Regions from separate parts of the Flavobacterium pisciphilum genome, predicted to be linked through region 2. Evidence: riboswitches for the same ligand, from Rfam matches in the RefSeq annotation. Region 2 holds a riboswitch; the other holds the start of a gene.
The links. Region 2 has a riboswitch for cobalamin ahead of LNQ49_RS07905 (TonB-dependent receptor plug domain-containing protein). Riboswitches for the same ligand answer to the same signal wherever they lie in the genome.
Positions count from the first base shown of each region.

Region 1: another riboswitch for cobalamin. It lies ahead of LNQ49_RS00980 (TonB-dependent receptor); the one in region 2 lies ahead of LNQ49_RS07905 (TonB-dependent receptor plug domain-containing protein).

Region 1 is NZ_JAJJMO010000001.1:216,817-224,785, forward strand. Features, by position in the region: gene LNQ49_RS00960 (hypothetical protein) at 1-85, opposite strand, end outside; gene LNQ49_RS00965 (hypothetical protein) at 91-1,332, opposite strand; gene LNQ49_RS00970 (cell surface protein) at 1,373-2,668, opposite strand; gene LNQ49_RS00975 (beta-propeller fold lactonase family protein) at 2,681-3,826, opposite strand; gene LNQ49_RS00980 (TonB-dependent receptor) at 3,823-5,871, opposite strand; cobalamin riboswitch at 5,988-6,195, opposite strand; gene LNQ49_RS00985 (DUF1810 domain-containing protein) at 6,555-7,019, shown strand; gene LNQ49_RS00990 (alpha/beta hydrolase) at 7,155-7,969, opposite strand, start outside.
Region 2 is NZ_JAJJMO010000001.1:1,941,201-1,949,169, reverse strand. Features, by position in the region: gene LNQ49_RS07915 (S41 family peptidase) at 1-1,368, shown strand, start outside; gene LNQ49_RS07910 (YncE family protein) at 1,437-2,501, opposite strand; gene LNQ49_RS07905 (TonB-dependent receptor plug domain-containing protein) at 2,506-4,359, opposite strand; cobalamin riboswitch at 4,388-4,613, opposite strand; gene cobC (alpha-ribazole phosphatase) at 4,692-5,228, opposite strand; gene LNQ49_RS07895 (adenosylcobinamide-GDP ribazoletransferase) at 5,213-6,001, opposite strand; gene cobT (nicotinate-nucleotide--dimethylbenzimidazole phosphoribosyltransferase) at 6,034-7,713, opposite strand; gene cobU (bifunctional adenosylcobinamide kinase/adenosylcobinamide-phosphate guanylyltransferase) at 7,791-7,969, opposite strand, start outside.

The DNA of each region.
Region 1 (7,969 bases), 1.7 Mb from region 2:
TTTCTGGTTTTGAATCATCATTACTACAGCAATATAAGGCGCTAATAACCACTATACACAAGCTGTATTTTATATACTTATTCATAATTCTTATTCTTTTATTTTTCTTAGATTATATTTCTTTACTATATGAAGATCAGCTGCTCCAGAGAATTTGGTTGCCATTGATGACTGCTGATGACAAAGTCCCATTGGTTCGCTTACACAGTTAACAATTTTTATAAAATTTATACCGGGAAGATTTGCTTTATTTCCGTTTTTGTCTACAGCCCAATCGATATCAATATCTGGATTTACTGCATTGGCATATCCCCATTCTGGAGCATTATAATTCCATAGTGTCGTTTGTCCAGCTCTTGCAGGTTGGAAATTTACATTTAGTTTAAGGCCTTCATAAACAGCTGTATTTTGAGTTGCCCATGATGGATAATACTCTTTTTTACCTTTTGATCTAGGCAAGTAGTAAGTTTCTCCCTGATTATTTTCGCATAATAAGTGCTCACGATCTAAGAAAGGATCATTTGGACCGCTTACAACAACTGGTTTTCCTGCTGCTGGTTTGTTGTAAGTGATTTTAAAATTCTTTATTGTATTCTCTTTAGTATGCTGGCTACCTATTATTTCATACCACTCATCATCATCTGGCTTTCCATTTCCGTTTTTATCGTAGGCAACATATATTAATCCAGGTGCAGGCGGATTGCCTTTGTCGGTTAAATTACCTCCATAGATTCTTAAATCTTTTTCTCCTGCTATGTTAACAACAGTATGGTCAAATCCAACAATAATTGATCCTCCAAAACCTCCTAAGTCGATTGGATAACCTACATTAGTTTCGTTTATTCTCCCTAATGCTATTCTTACAACATCTTCTTTTGTATAACCTGCTTTAAATAAATCATTGGCAAACGCACCCGGAGCAGGATTAAAATCATAAATACTGGTTATGTATGGATTGTAGTTTTTGGTCTCATTAGTAACATTTATGACTGTTTTTTTACTTCCTTTTTTTCCATCTGCCGAAACATTCAATGTTAGTTCGTAGGTACCTGAGTATAGTGCTATGAACCTTAAATCTTTAGTTTTTCCAATTATAGAATCTGTAGTTGCATTGACAGGATTTTTTGTCATCACCCATTCAAAAGTTGGATTGCTTTTAGTAGTTGAACTACTTATATCTAATACACTAAATGTACTTATATCATGTTTTTCTTTAAGTGTAATTTCTGTGGATTGTATATTCCCTTCTTCTGATTTAGCATCATCATCATTGCTGCTACATCCTATAACTAGGAAAGCAATGAATAACAAATGAGTAAAGTTTTTTTTCATGGTTTTGATGTAATAATTTTAATTTAACGTACTATTTAATTTATGGTCTGGTAGGAATGTTTTCACCCAAAAGATGTAAGTCTGTAGCTCCCATTATTTCGGTAGATGTTTCACCAAGCCATCCTGCTTGCTGATTAAGTCCATTGTAAACTTTTACAAAATCAATTCCCGGAAGGTGGATTTTGTTTCCGTTTTTATCTATTGCCCAATCAATATCTATTGCCGAATCGTTATCATTGTTAGGGGCATTATCTGCATATCCGTATAAAAATGCATATTGAACAAAATAGCTTCCTGTTCCGCTTTCGTCAATGGCATTGTCCGGTAGTCTAGTGCCTTTAAAAGTAATTTTATCTTGATCTTTAAGCCATTTTGGCCAGTAGTCTAATGAATGGTTATAAGCATTATTTTGTGCTAAATAACCCGTTTTACCTTGATTGTCTTTCCATAATATGTATTCCATATCTGTAAAAAGCACTGTGCCTGTGCCTCCACCCGGAACTGGCACTTTGTTGGGATCAGGTCTGTAATAAGTGATTTCATAATTTTTGATGGTTTTTTCCATTTTATGCCCACCACCTTCTATCTCGTACCATTCATCATCTGGAAGTCCATTTTTGTTTTTGTCGTACGACACCATTATAACTCCTGCTTCACTGCTTCCGCCACGCATGGTTTGATTTGGATTGGGATTTGCCTCTGCCCAAAAAGCATTGCCTAAAACTCTAAAATCACGTTTGCCTTTTACATTAGCAATAGTATGATCAAACCCAAAAACAATATAACCTCCAAATGCCCCAAGCGAAATTAGATCTCCATTTTTCTTCGCTAGATAACTGTTGGCTCTAGTTAAAATTTTATCATAGCTTTCGCCATCATTGGCTATTGGTAAATCGTTTATGAATTGCCCAGGAGCTGGTTTAAAATCAAATACTTTGGCTATAAAGGTTTTGTATTCTTTCGCTTCTTTGCTTACAAATACTTTAACCTTTTGTGTTTGCGTAGCTCCTTTATCATTTATAACTACTGCCAGTTCGTAAATTCCAATTTCTGTTGCTACAAATAAGGCTTCTTTTGCAGAAGTATTTGCTAGAGAATAATTATCTGATGCAGCTGTTGTTACACTCCAACTATATGTTGCATCGGCGCTTACCGTACTGTTTGTTGTTACAGCTACTATGGTGGCTCTTTGAGCATTAAACTCGTTGTTTCCAATATTACCTGTTGGAGGATTTTTATCATCAGAACTTTCGTCACTGCTAGAACAATTAGTCACTAGAACTCCTATAAATAAAAGCAATAGCATTCTAAAGTGTTTTGTTATTTTATTATTCATGGTATTGTTATTTTATTTTTTGGTTATAAAAGCAATATGTGCCGGAATATTTCCCGCAGTAGTCTTCCATTTTAATTTTCCTTCAGGAGTAAAACAGTAGATGTAACCTGTTACGACATAATTTTGCGCATCGGTTATATATATTTCTTTTGTTTCAGGATTTACTTGTAGCCCATAAGGAATCATTATTTGCTTGTCTGTACCGTCTGTGATTATCTTATCGCTAATTATTTTTTTTGTTTTTGTATCTAATATTCCATAGCTCACCTTATTGCTATTGGTGAGGTAGCTCCAAGACACACTGTAGTAATAGAGTAAATCATCTACTAGGCACATTCCTAAAACCGGAATATCTAGTTGTTGTTTCTTCTCATCTGTTTTTGTGTCTATTACAAAAAGGTTTGATGGTGTATTGTAATAATCGCCTCTAGAGCTAACATAAATATCACCTCTACTGTCTATTTGCATACTATAGAGATTGATGCCTACATCTATTTTTTTTATTTCAGTAAAAGTTTCAAGGTCGATTACAGATACAGTTCTGTCGTAATTAGGCACTCTATATCCACCTGAATTTGCAACATATAATTTCCCGTTATGCACCACCATTTGTTCAGGCTGATACCCAACGTTTACTTTTCGTTTGATTTCCAATGATGTTGTGTCAATCTCGGCTACAAAGCCTATCTCCGCATTTGGATTAATAGCTACAGGGCCTGAGTATGAACTTACGTATGCCTTGTTTTTATAGAAAGTTATATAACGACAATTGGGAATGTCAATTTTTTTTATGCGCTTTGTAGTCCATTTATCTACTACTTCAACCTTATTAGAGCAATTGATTACAGCATAAACCTTATTGCCATATATTTTTATATCGTTACCTACATCGCCTAGCTCTTTTACAACTGTTGGGTTACGTTCAGAATAAACATCGGTTGTATAATTTCCAGTTCGGTAATTAAACACATCAATGCTTGCTCTGTTCATTCCCATATTACCCTCATTAAGAAGGTAAAAACCTTCTATATTGCCATCGCTTCTTGGAGCAGCAACACTTTTGTCTGAGGACAGAAAAATAACTTCATCTTCTCTACAAGAAACAAAGGCAAGAGCTATAAATAAGCCTAATACTAATTTTGTTGTTATCTTTTTCATAGCTCAATACTGATTATAAATTTTAGTGTACGACCCGGCATAGGATAATTGTATATAACCTCATACTGCTGATTGAATACATTGTTCACTTCAATAGTTCCCTTTATCAAATAATTAGTGAGTGCAAAAGATTTTTGCATCGATAAATCATGAGTGTACCAAGGTTGTACTTCATTAACCTTAATATTGTTTACATTTCCATTGTATCGTTTTCCTACATAGATAAAACTGTAGTTAAAATTCCAAGATTCATAACTAGCATTTAGTATTCCAGATCCGCTATGCCATGGTGTATAAGGTATTTGGTCTCCATAAGAAGAAGTTTCTAATCCTAAAAACTTTGTGTAATCTCTGCTTTCTGAATATGTATAGGTCAGATTGGTAGACAGGTTTAATTTATTAATATGCATTCCCATATTAATTACAGATTCAATACCATGTCCTTTAACTTGTCCCATATTTGTCATCATCCAACGAAACAGATTTCCTGTTGGAGCTGCTACTATTTTATCTTTGGTATTGGTATAATAAGCGTCTGCCTGAATCGAAAATCGATCGAAGAAACCTTTGCCAGTAGGTAAATTATAAGTAAATCCTACATCATATTGGTTCATATACTCTGGTCTTAGCGTACTAGAACCAACCATAGTATAATACAAATCATTAAATGTTGGCATTCTAAAAATGCGTTTTGCAAATGCTCTTAAATTAAAATCATAATCCTTAAAAGGAGTATAACCAATAAATAATGCTGGAGTAAGTTCTTTTTTGTCTGGCGCTTTTGCATTATAACGTACTTCTTCCTGAACATAAGTGCCTACTACACTACCTAAAGCCTTAAAGCGTCCAAGTCTGAGCGAACTTGCTAATGAAAATAATCCGGTGTAACGTTGCGGAAATGAAAACTGGGTTTGTATTCCTCTCCTTGTTGCGTCTAGCTTGTTGTATTGAAAATCTGTGGATAGAGAAACATCCCATGTAGGCAATATACTGTACATATTTACTGCTGAGAAGTATATTTCTTTTTGATAATAGCTATCATCAGATTGTGCTCCCTCGGTTACTATTTCTCCTAATATGTTTGTCGTATCTCTAGCTACATAATGCGTGTAATCATCAGCATATTTTGCCTTTGCCTGAAATTTATACCTTTTTGTAAAATCCTTTACTATCGAGGCTTGCGCAAAGAAGTTTTTGTCATATTGTCTAAATCCATCAGAAAACTTATTCTCTACAATAGCTCCTGGTGCTCCCCTATCTGAATCATAATAATAAACTTTGGCGTCCCAAGAGCCGTTATTTATCTTTCCAAAAATACCTGATTCAATTCTTAGTGCTGCTATATCACTATTGTGTCTGGTAGCTGTGGTATCATAGGCAACAGTACCATCTTGATTGTCTCTTTTATATCTAAATTTATATTGACCATTGGATTTTATGTACTCTGAGCTTACACTCATGCTTATTTTGTCACTTAGCTTTTGCTCCCATCTAAAAGAAGGATTGTTGTAGTTTATAGACATCGTTTTATAGCGTACTAATAAATGTGTCTTTTTATTATCATCAAAAACAGGTCGTTTTGTTTTTAAATAAATTGCTGAGGCCGCTGCGAAGTCTTTTGCCGACTGGAAAATTTCACTTTTTTGACCGTTATACATCGTAAGCGATTCCATGTCATCTAAGGAGTATTTACCTAGATCGGTAACTCCATTCTGAGCGTTACCCAACTGTATTCCGTCATAAAAAACACCTACATGATGCGTACCCATATTACGTACATCGACTGTTTTAAGACCTCCAAGTCCTCCGTAATCTTTAATTTGGGTTCCAGCAAAATAGCGAAGTGCATCTGCAACATTGTGACTGGCTAAGTTTTCTAGTAATTTTCCTGAAAGGCTTTGTACTGGAATTACTTCTTGGAAAGGTTTTCCTTTTAGAATTACTTCTTTTAAAGGGCGTATACTATCATTAGATGCTTGAGAATAAAGCACAAATGGAGCAAATAACGTAAAAATGAATAAAAGACTTTTTTTTGTATTATACATCACTAAATAAATTATAAAAACTTACTGAGGTATAATCATCAAGAAGCATAAGAAAAAAAGCCCATTATAAAATAATAGGGTGATTTCTTGTTCTTCAACTTTGTTCCTCGAAAGTTTTAAACTATGTGATTTTGGCAGGTCTCCTGACTTATTCCATCTTTAAACAACCTTCCCATTTGCTAAAACAAACAGTGGCATTAGTAACGTTTAAAGACTTATATAGAACTTACAGTAGCGGGCCTGTTCAGGATTTACACCTGATTCCCTTTTAACTATTTTATCTTAATTTTAAGAAAAAAATAGACCAAAATTTTAGGTAAAGATATAACTATACTTCATAAAAAATAATTGTTATCTAATAAAATTATAATTTTTGTAATAAAATCATAAAGAATAATGTGATATGTATAAATTACCAAAGCCAGATATTCAATGCGTTTTTTAACAAAAAAAGCCAATAAATAAATGCTTAAAATTAGGCCTGAAATGAGATAATAAAAAATAATAATTGGACATATTGGATTGTAGAATTTCATCTACAAACAGAAGTTATAACCCAAGTCAATTTAAGTAAGATATTACGCAACTTAGTCATAAAACGCACACTGTCTGAATCTTTCATTAGGAATTGCCTATATTTTTTAATACTTTTGCACCCTTTTTTTACACAATCTAACATTACAATGGCATATTCAAACAATGATTTAATCCGCTTTTTAGAAGCACAAAACCACCTTTATCTTACCGCTCTTTCTGAAATTAAAAAAGGGAAAAAAGAGACGAACTGGATGTGGTTTATCTTTCCTCAAATTGCGGGATTAGGAACTAGTGATACTGCCAAATTTTATGCTATTACAGATTTAAAAGAAGCAACAGAATTTATTGCACATCCTATTTTAGGAAAACACCTTATCGAGATTTCGGAATTGATATTGACTTTCAAAATGAAATCTGCTGAATCAATTCTAGGAGAATTAGAAGCGCGAAAATTACGCTCATCGATGACACTTTTTACTTTGGTAGAAAACAGTAATCCAATTTTCCAAGAAGTATTGGATGCCTTCTTTTCAGGAGAGCAAGATCCACTTACCTTGTCCATTATTAATTCAATTATAACGGCGTCTATTGAAACAACTGTGTTGTCATAGTACAACATTACAATAGATTATTTACTCAAAAAAGACACTACGTCGTATTTGCAATCGCAAATCTGTAGTGTCTTTTTAGTTTTATGAATTATCCTTTAAAATATGGTGTTTAGTATACCTTAAAAACAACATAATTTATAATTTTTCAGTACCAAAATAGTTTTCAAATAATGCTAATTGATTTGATAATGCTTTACTCCAATAATTAGTATCGTGTCCTCCGCGAGATTCAATATAAAGATGTTCTACTTTTTGATTGTTCAAGAGTTTATGAAAATCTCTGTTCATCTCAATCATTTGCTCATCTTCAGTGCCGCAATCCAGAATATAATACTGATTTGATTTTTGCATTTGTTCAATTTTATTGAATGCAAAATATTCTTTTGGCAAACTTTTAAACTCTCCCAAAACTTTATCTACTTGATAATTATGAAAATTTTCACCAAAACGATTAAAATCTAGTGCTCCACACGTACTGCCTACAATCGAAAAACTATTTTGATAAGTAACACCAATAGTTGTTGCTCCATATCCTCCCATGCTCCAACCTAAAATTCCTCTAAATTTTCGATCCTTGATTGTTGGATAATTAGCGTCAATATATTCAACTAGCTCTTTTCCAATAAAGGTTTGATATTGTGACGTTTTATTGATTGGACTATCTACATACCAGCTATTAAAATTACCAGTTGGTAATACATAAATAGTTTGATATTTTTCTGATTTACTAACAAGATCGGGAATATCTTTTTTATAAGTTCTATCAGGGTTTCCGCTATAACCATGCAATAAATAAACGGTTTTATAGGATACTCCTTTTTTGAGTTTAGGAGTAATAATAACTGTCTCAATCTCTTTATCCATTTTAGTACTATATACTTTTTTATGAATAATATCCTGAGCAGAAATAGTTAATGATAATGCAAGTAATAACGCTGTTGTAAGTAATG
Region 2 (7,969 bases):
GCCCCTAGGAATTTACAGGTACAGGATTTTATCTGGAAAGGATTGAATCAGTACTATTTATGGCAAAGTGATGTCCCTAATTTAGCAGATGATCGTTTTGGAACTCAAGAACAATTGAATTCTTTTTTAAAAGGCTATCCTGATCCTGAAACATTATTTAATTCTTTACGTGTAGACCCTTCGATAGATCGATTTAGTTGGATCGTGGACGACTACACTGTGTTGGAACAAGAGCTTCAGGGTACATCTAAAAATAATGGAATTGATTTTAAATTGAGCCCAGTATCTAAAGGATCTAACGATTTAATTGGTTTTGTTCGTTATGTTTTGCCTAATTCTGATGCTGCTAGTAAAGGAGTGAAGCGCGGAGACTTATTTTATGGTATTAACGGCACGCAAATTAATTATGGTAATTATAAAGCATTGCTTGCTCCAGATAGTTATACGATAAATCTAACTGATTATAATGGAACGACATTCACACCAAATGGCAAATCGTTTACATTAACGAAAACAGTTTTGGATGAAAATCCAATTTTTATTAATAAAGTAATAAATTCAGGAGGGCATAAAATTGGTTACTTGATGTATAATGGCTTTTATGGTAACTATGATGATCAATTAAATGCAGCATTTGGAGATTTAAAAAATCAAGGAATTACTGATTTAGTTCTTGATTTACGTTATAATGGGGGAGGCTCTGTACAAACTGCAACCAGATTAGCAAGTATGATTACTGGACAGTTTACAGATAAGGTTTTCTCTAAACAAAAATGGAATGCCAAAATCAATAAATATTTTGAAAGTGAAGATCCAGAATCACTTAATAATAATTTTGTAGATAAATTTAATGGAGTTGCTATAAATAGTTTGAATTTAGGTAAGATATATATATTAACGACTAAAAGTACTGCATCTGCAAGTGAATTAATTATTAATGGTTTAAAACCATATATTGATGTAGTACAAATAGGAGATGTTACTATAGGTAAAAATGTAGGTTCGGTTACCTTATATGATTCGCCTACTTTTGGGAAAACTAATCGTAATCCAAATCATAAATATGCAATGCAACCCATTGTTTTGAAGATTGTGAACTCACTTGATTTTGGAGAATATACTAATGGATTGACTCCTACTTATAGTGTGCCAGAATATATAAATTCATTAGGGGTTTTAGGTGATGAATCAGAACCGTTGTTAAATGCTGCTATATCGAAAATTTCAGTAACTGCTAAAATGATTAAGCGTAAAGAAGGAAAAGAGTTGGAATACTTTACGGATTCAAAAGCGATAGATGGTATACGAAATCAGATGTATTTAGATAAAGCTCCAGAAGGACTTTTGAGAGCATTACAAGATAGATAAAGAATTAAAAAAGGCTTTCATTATGAAAGCCTTTTTTATAAAGTAAAATGTAAAAAGGATGATTTTAATTAATCATTAAAGTAAAAACCGTTTGGACCTATACCAACAACTAATTCTTTTTGTAGAGTTCCTGTAAGAGAATAGATGTATGCTTTACTGTCTGATTTAAAGTTTCCACCATCAGCTACAAAAATATGATTGTTTTTAACTGCAAAGCCATATAAATACCCGGCACTAGAAGTTAAAATAGTTGTTGTAGAGGCTGTAGTGTCGTTTAAGTTCATAGCATAAACCGAACTTCCTGCAGTATAATAAATTTTATTTTCATAAATATCTAAATTCCCTGCTCCATCTAAAGATGCTGGAAATTCAATTTTTGAAGTTGTTTTGTCTGAAATTTTCACCTTTGTAATTTCACTTCTAGTGCCATCATATGGTCCTCTTAAGATATATATAATCCCATTTTCTTCTTCCATAGTATCAGAGCTTAAACCAATAATTATAGGTGTTTCTAGTTTTTTGTCAGCTATATTTACAATTAATAATTTATCATTGTTTAGGGGCTCAGTAATATATAATTTACCGTCTTCTAATAGGATTCTATTAGCAGTTGCATTTAATTCAATTTTAGACTCAACAGCATTTGTCGCTAAATTAATTACTGCAACATAATCATCAGTGTTTCCATTAGGATTTTCCTCTGGCTTTTCATAAGAATAATATGTATTTGCGTTAGTGACATAAGCTTTTCCGTCTTTTACAACACCATATCTTGGGTTTTTAAGTCCAGTTTCTATCTTTGCAATTAACTTGAAAGTATATCGGTTTACAACATTAATTACATTAGAGCCACCAGCAATGATATAAGCTCTATCGCCATCAAAGAAGATGTTTTGAGCATATTTACCCATTAAATCTTTAGGGTTTGCAGCAGTGTAAATATCTTGTACGAAATTATTAAGATTATTGTCAATAAATGAAACAGATCCTTGACCTGCAGATCCTTCATTCAAAATCAGGATGCCATTGTCATATGCTCCTTTCTGGTCATCTGAATCGTTGTTATCATCATTCGAACAAGAAACGAACAATGAGACGCTGAGTACTATTAAAAATAATTTACTGAACTTCATTATATTAAAATTTAAGGGTTAAATACATATTAAAATTTCTTCCAGGCATAATTCGGTCTTCTAAGCTTTCATATTCTTCATTGAATAAATTACGAACTTGAAAACCAAGTTTGAAAGAAGACAGGAAGTGAAAATCATAATCGATACCAATATTTGATATTAAATAATCATTGACAATCTCTTTTGGGTTATTATCGGCTCTTGTATATACAAAGCCATTGTATAAAATTTGATAGTTGGCAGATATTTTACCACGGGCATAAGCTATAGCTCCAGTTGCTTTATTAAATGGGACAAAAAATATTTGTTTATTGGTTTCTTCATTTTTAGAAACAGTATAAGCATATGTCGCATTTAGACTAAAATAGTTTTTACCATAATTGTTTTTCCAGCTTAGCATAGTTTCTGTTCCATAAGAGTTTACTTTGTCGGTGTTTTGTGGCGACCATATTCCTTTGTTTCCAGGTACCCATTGTAGTAAATCTTTAATTTTGATATAGTAAACAGTTTGAGAAAGTGTTATTTTTTTATATGAAAAAACATTTCCAATTTCAGCTTGATAAGAGCTTTCAGGTTTTAAGTTAGGATTTCCCCCTTCATCCCAATAGAGATCATTGTAAGTTGGGATTCGATAATTTCGGGATAGATTTAATTTTAGATTATAGAATTTACTAAACTCATAAGAAGAACCTAATGAAAATAATACAGGTGACTTATAATTATTTGTAAATTCTTTCCGAATACCAAATTCATTCAGCCATTTGGTTGTTACTTGCTGTTTTGCTAATAATGATACAGAACTTATTTCACGAACATTATTTCCAAAACTAGTCCCATATCCTTTGGTCCTGCTATAATCTATAACCCCATTTACTTGAATAGATTTTAATATTTGATATCCTAAATCAAGTTTAGTTATTAAGTTTTGTGTTTTTCCATAACTATAATAATCACGGTCTATGTCGGCAAAATATTGATAATTTTCTAGAATATATGCAGTCTTAAAATTGGCAGTTAATTTATTAAAGTCACCATTGTATTCTATTAAGTTGCGGCTAAAACCATTGATGTATTTTGACTTGGTTTCTGATTCTGAAATCAATGATGTGTTTCTGTCAGTATTTGAAGTTTGACTGTATAATTTTATGGTGTTGTTTTTGTTTATTTTATATCCAAAATTGGCATTTACGCCAATCACATCATATTGTCCATTAGTATTATAGCGTTGTTCGCCTTTCCAATTGTATGTATTTACATAAGGATAATCATTCGTTGAACTGTTTTTAGAAAAACCAATTTGTGCACTCCACTTTTTGTTCGAAATGTTTGTTTTGTAGTTGATTCCAGCAGTATTAAAACTACCGTAATCAAGTCTTAAACTATTGCTAAATTGATCGTTGAAGATTAAGTCATTGTTTAAATGTACAGTTCCTCCAACAGCACCACTTCCGTAAATAACACTTCCACCACCAGCTTTTACACTTATCGAATTATAATCATTGGAAGAAATGGTATTGAAATCGGTACTTCCATTCATCTGGGAATTGATATTAATACCGTTCCAAATAACTGCTGTTTGAGAGGCTGTTGTTCCTCTAAACGCAACTGTTGAAAGCATTCCACGACCGTATTCTTTAAAGTATATAGTAGAATTGAAGTTTAACAAATCAGTAAGTAATGCTTCATTTTTATTAATAATGGAGTCATTGAGTTTTAATACCGATTGTGAATCAGAATATTTTTTGAGATTAGCATCCGAAACGATAACTTCTTTTAGTTTTGTTATAGAATCATTTTGTGCCGAAATGAATTGGCAAACTAAGAGCGAAAAACAGATGTAGAACTTTTGTAATGTCATAATTTCTAAACTCTTCTTCCCGAGAGTTCGATATTAGTTAACAAAGGCAGGTCTCCTGGCTTACGTCTTGTTGTTTTCCTTCCCGTTCTAAAACAGTGGTTTTGTAGTTAACAACAAACATTCCTTACGGAACTAAGTTTACAGTTGCGGGTACAGCTCAAGATTTTTGAATGTTGATATTTTCAATCTTCATTTACTTGATTCCCTTTTAATGTGTCTCAAAAAATAACACAACCTTAATGTGAATGCAAATATAAAGTTAAAAATACTTAAAAATCAATTTTGTTTGGTTTTTAACCTATAAGCCTAAATAAAAGAGGTTATTCGTCGTTTTAAATTATGATTTTTATAACCTGACCAAAATCGACTTTGTTTTGGAAAGCATCTTTTAAAGGAAGAGAGTTTAAGAGACACAATATGCTTCTTACAACTCCTGCATGGGCAACAATGATTACTTTTTGAGGCGTCTTAGTATGTATTTCATTTTCTATAAAATCACTAACTCTTTTGTGTAGGTCAACAAAAGATTCTCCATCTGGAACACGAACATTTACAAAATCTTCCATCCAAGGATTTAGATCTTCTTGAGAGATTTCGTTCCAATTTTTCATTTCCCAATCGCCAAAATTCATTTCCATTAAGCGATTGTCTTCTTTGTAATTTGTGATGTCATTTTGCTTTTGAATATGTTTGGCAAGTAATACACAGCGTTTCAGTGGACTCGAATATAATAAAGCATCTTGAGGTAATTGTTGTGCAATATTTTCAAAAATTAAATTATAAGGAGTGGCTATGTCTACATCGGTTTGACCGTAACAGATTCCTTTTTCACAAACCGTTTCAGTATGACGAACTAAATAAATCTCCATATCGCTATAACACTTAAGTAAAAGATAACTTCGCAAACTTGCTGGGTCGCACCTAAACAATCACCAGTATAACCATCAATCCATTTTTGAAAATAACGTGCCAGAAAGTAACGCGTTAAGAATACTGGAATTACAACCAATATTAATTGGTACTGAAAATAGGAAAGAACTAAAAGAGGTAATAACCCAAAAACGAATGCTCCTAAAACTTCTTTCCAACTAAAACTCTTTGCAATAGGTTTGCTTTTGCTTGAAGCATCTTCTCGTGAATACTCATGTGTGAACACAATACTTATTGCTGCCAAGCGACTAAGCGAATGTCCTGCAATAAACAATAGAAGAATAGTAAAGATTGATTGTTGACTTGCAGTGGTTATTAACTCAGTAAGTAATTGGAATTTTAATAATAATAGCAACACAACACCAATGGCTCCATAAGCACCAATGGCACTATCTTTCATGATTAATAAGATTTTTTCTTTGGTCCAACCACCACCAAAACCATCACAAACATCGGCAAAACCGTCTTCATGAAAAGCTCCAGTTGTTAAGATTCCAGTAATCATTCCTATAATTACTGATGCTGCAGTAGAAACCAAAAAGGAAGCACCATAAAAAGCTAAAAAAGAAAGGGTTCCAACAATCCATCCAATCAATGGGAAATAACGACTGGCTTTATTTAAATAATCAGGATTGTGGTCAATGTTTTTCGGACATGGGATTCGAGTGTAAAACATTAAAGCTGTGAAAAAAATATGGAGTTGCTTTTTCATTAAAAAGAGATGTTTTTTTTAATTGGTATTAATTACTTATTGCTAATCCCTGCATTTTCAAAAGTAGCCATTTCGTTCAAGAAAGCAACAGCCGATTGTATTATAGGCAAAGCAATTGCACAGCCTGTTCCTTCGCCTAAGCGTAAATCTAGTTGTAAGACGGGTTGAACCTCTAAGTAATTCAATAATTTTTGATGTGCTTGTTCGGCAGAAGAATGACAGAAAATAGCATTCTTTTTGATTTCGGGATTTATTTTATGAGCAATTAAAAAAGCAACTGTGCAAATGAAACCATCAACAAGAATTAGCATGTTGTTTTTATAAGCAGTTAGCATTCCACCTGCCATTTGCATAATTTCAAAGCCACCAAAAAAGGCAAGTTGCTCATGTAATTTGGCTTGACCAGAATAATTTTGAATGGCTTTTTTTAGGATATTCTGTTTCTGAATTAATTTATCTGCGTCAACACCAGTTCCTTTACCTACACACTCTTCGATGGAGATTCCGGTTAAAACACTCATTAAAACCGAGGCTGTAGATGTATTTCCTATACCCATTTCACCAAAACCAATGCAGTTACTTCCTGTTTTTGCAATAGCATCAATGATTTCACCTCCTTTAGATAAACACAATTGTAATTCGTTTTCGCTCATTGCAGGAGCGTGTAAAAATGACTGTGTTCCTTTGGCAATTTTAGCATTAATCAAATTTGCATTTGTTGGGAAATCATAATTTACACCAGCATCTACAATTGATAGTTTAATTTTGTTTTGTTTACAAAATACATTGATTGCTGCTCCTTCTTCAAGGAAATTACCAACCATTTGTCGGGTCACATCTTGTGGATATGCGCTCACTCCATGATTAGCAATACCGTGGTCTGCTGCAAAAACAACAATGTTTGGTTTTATAATTTCAGGAGTTAAAGTCTGAAAGATAGTTCCAATCTGAAATGCTAATTTCTCTAGAGCTCCAAGAGAACCAGTTGGTTTTGTTTTAGAGTCGATTTTAAATTGTAGTGTTTCACTAAATGAGCTTGAAAGTTCAGGTTTTGAATTGTTTTCAAAATCTGTCTTAGGGATAAAGTTCTCATTTATGGTTTTGATTTCTGTACAATTAAAAGTTTCCGATTTTTGTTTCCAGTTTAATTGTTGCAGCATCGGTTGGTTATCATAGTTCGTTGCTGGTTTACCGATACAAAAATAACCTAGAGGTTCTATGTTTTCGGGCAAGTCAATTATTTTTTTGAATTGGTAATAATTTAAAATAGAAACCCAACCCATGCCATATCCTTGTTCCGTAAGAGATAGCCATATATTTTGTGCAGCACAAACAGAACTGAATTTGACAGCTTCATTACTACCGACAGTTCCTATGGTAAAACTGTTTAATACCGAGCGATCATAAGCAATTATTAACCCTATTGGAGCTTCTTCTATAGCTTCTAATTTCAAGGATTTATAATGTTGTTTTTGCTCTTCATCATCAGTTAGGGATTCAGCTTTTTTATTATAATCTAAAAATAAATCTTTGATAGCCTTTTTTACTTCATTAGATTTTATGATGTAATATTTAGTAGCATCAGTTAAACCAACCGAAGGAGCCCAATGTCCTGCCTGTAAAGCTTTCTGAATAACTTCATCAGGAACTTCATCATTTGTAAAATGGCGTGTGTCACGGCGTGATTTTAATATGTCATCTAAATAACTCATGTTTTTTTGTTTAAAAAGTGAGGGGTTAAAAGTGGAACTTATAAGATTGAAAAGTTAATTTAAAGACCCGATTCAATTTACCCTTTTATTCTAACTGGAATTCCAGAAACCATTAGCACAACAATATCGGCATTTTTAGCCAGAAACTGATTCATCCAGCCTTGTAATTCTGTAAATTTTCTTCCCACATGTGTGTCTGCATGAAGTCCCATTCCGATTTCGTTGGTCACAATTATTAAAGTTGCGTCGGGTTGAT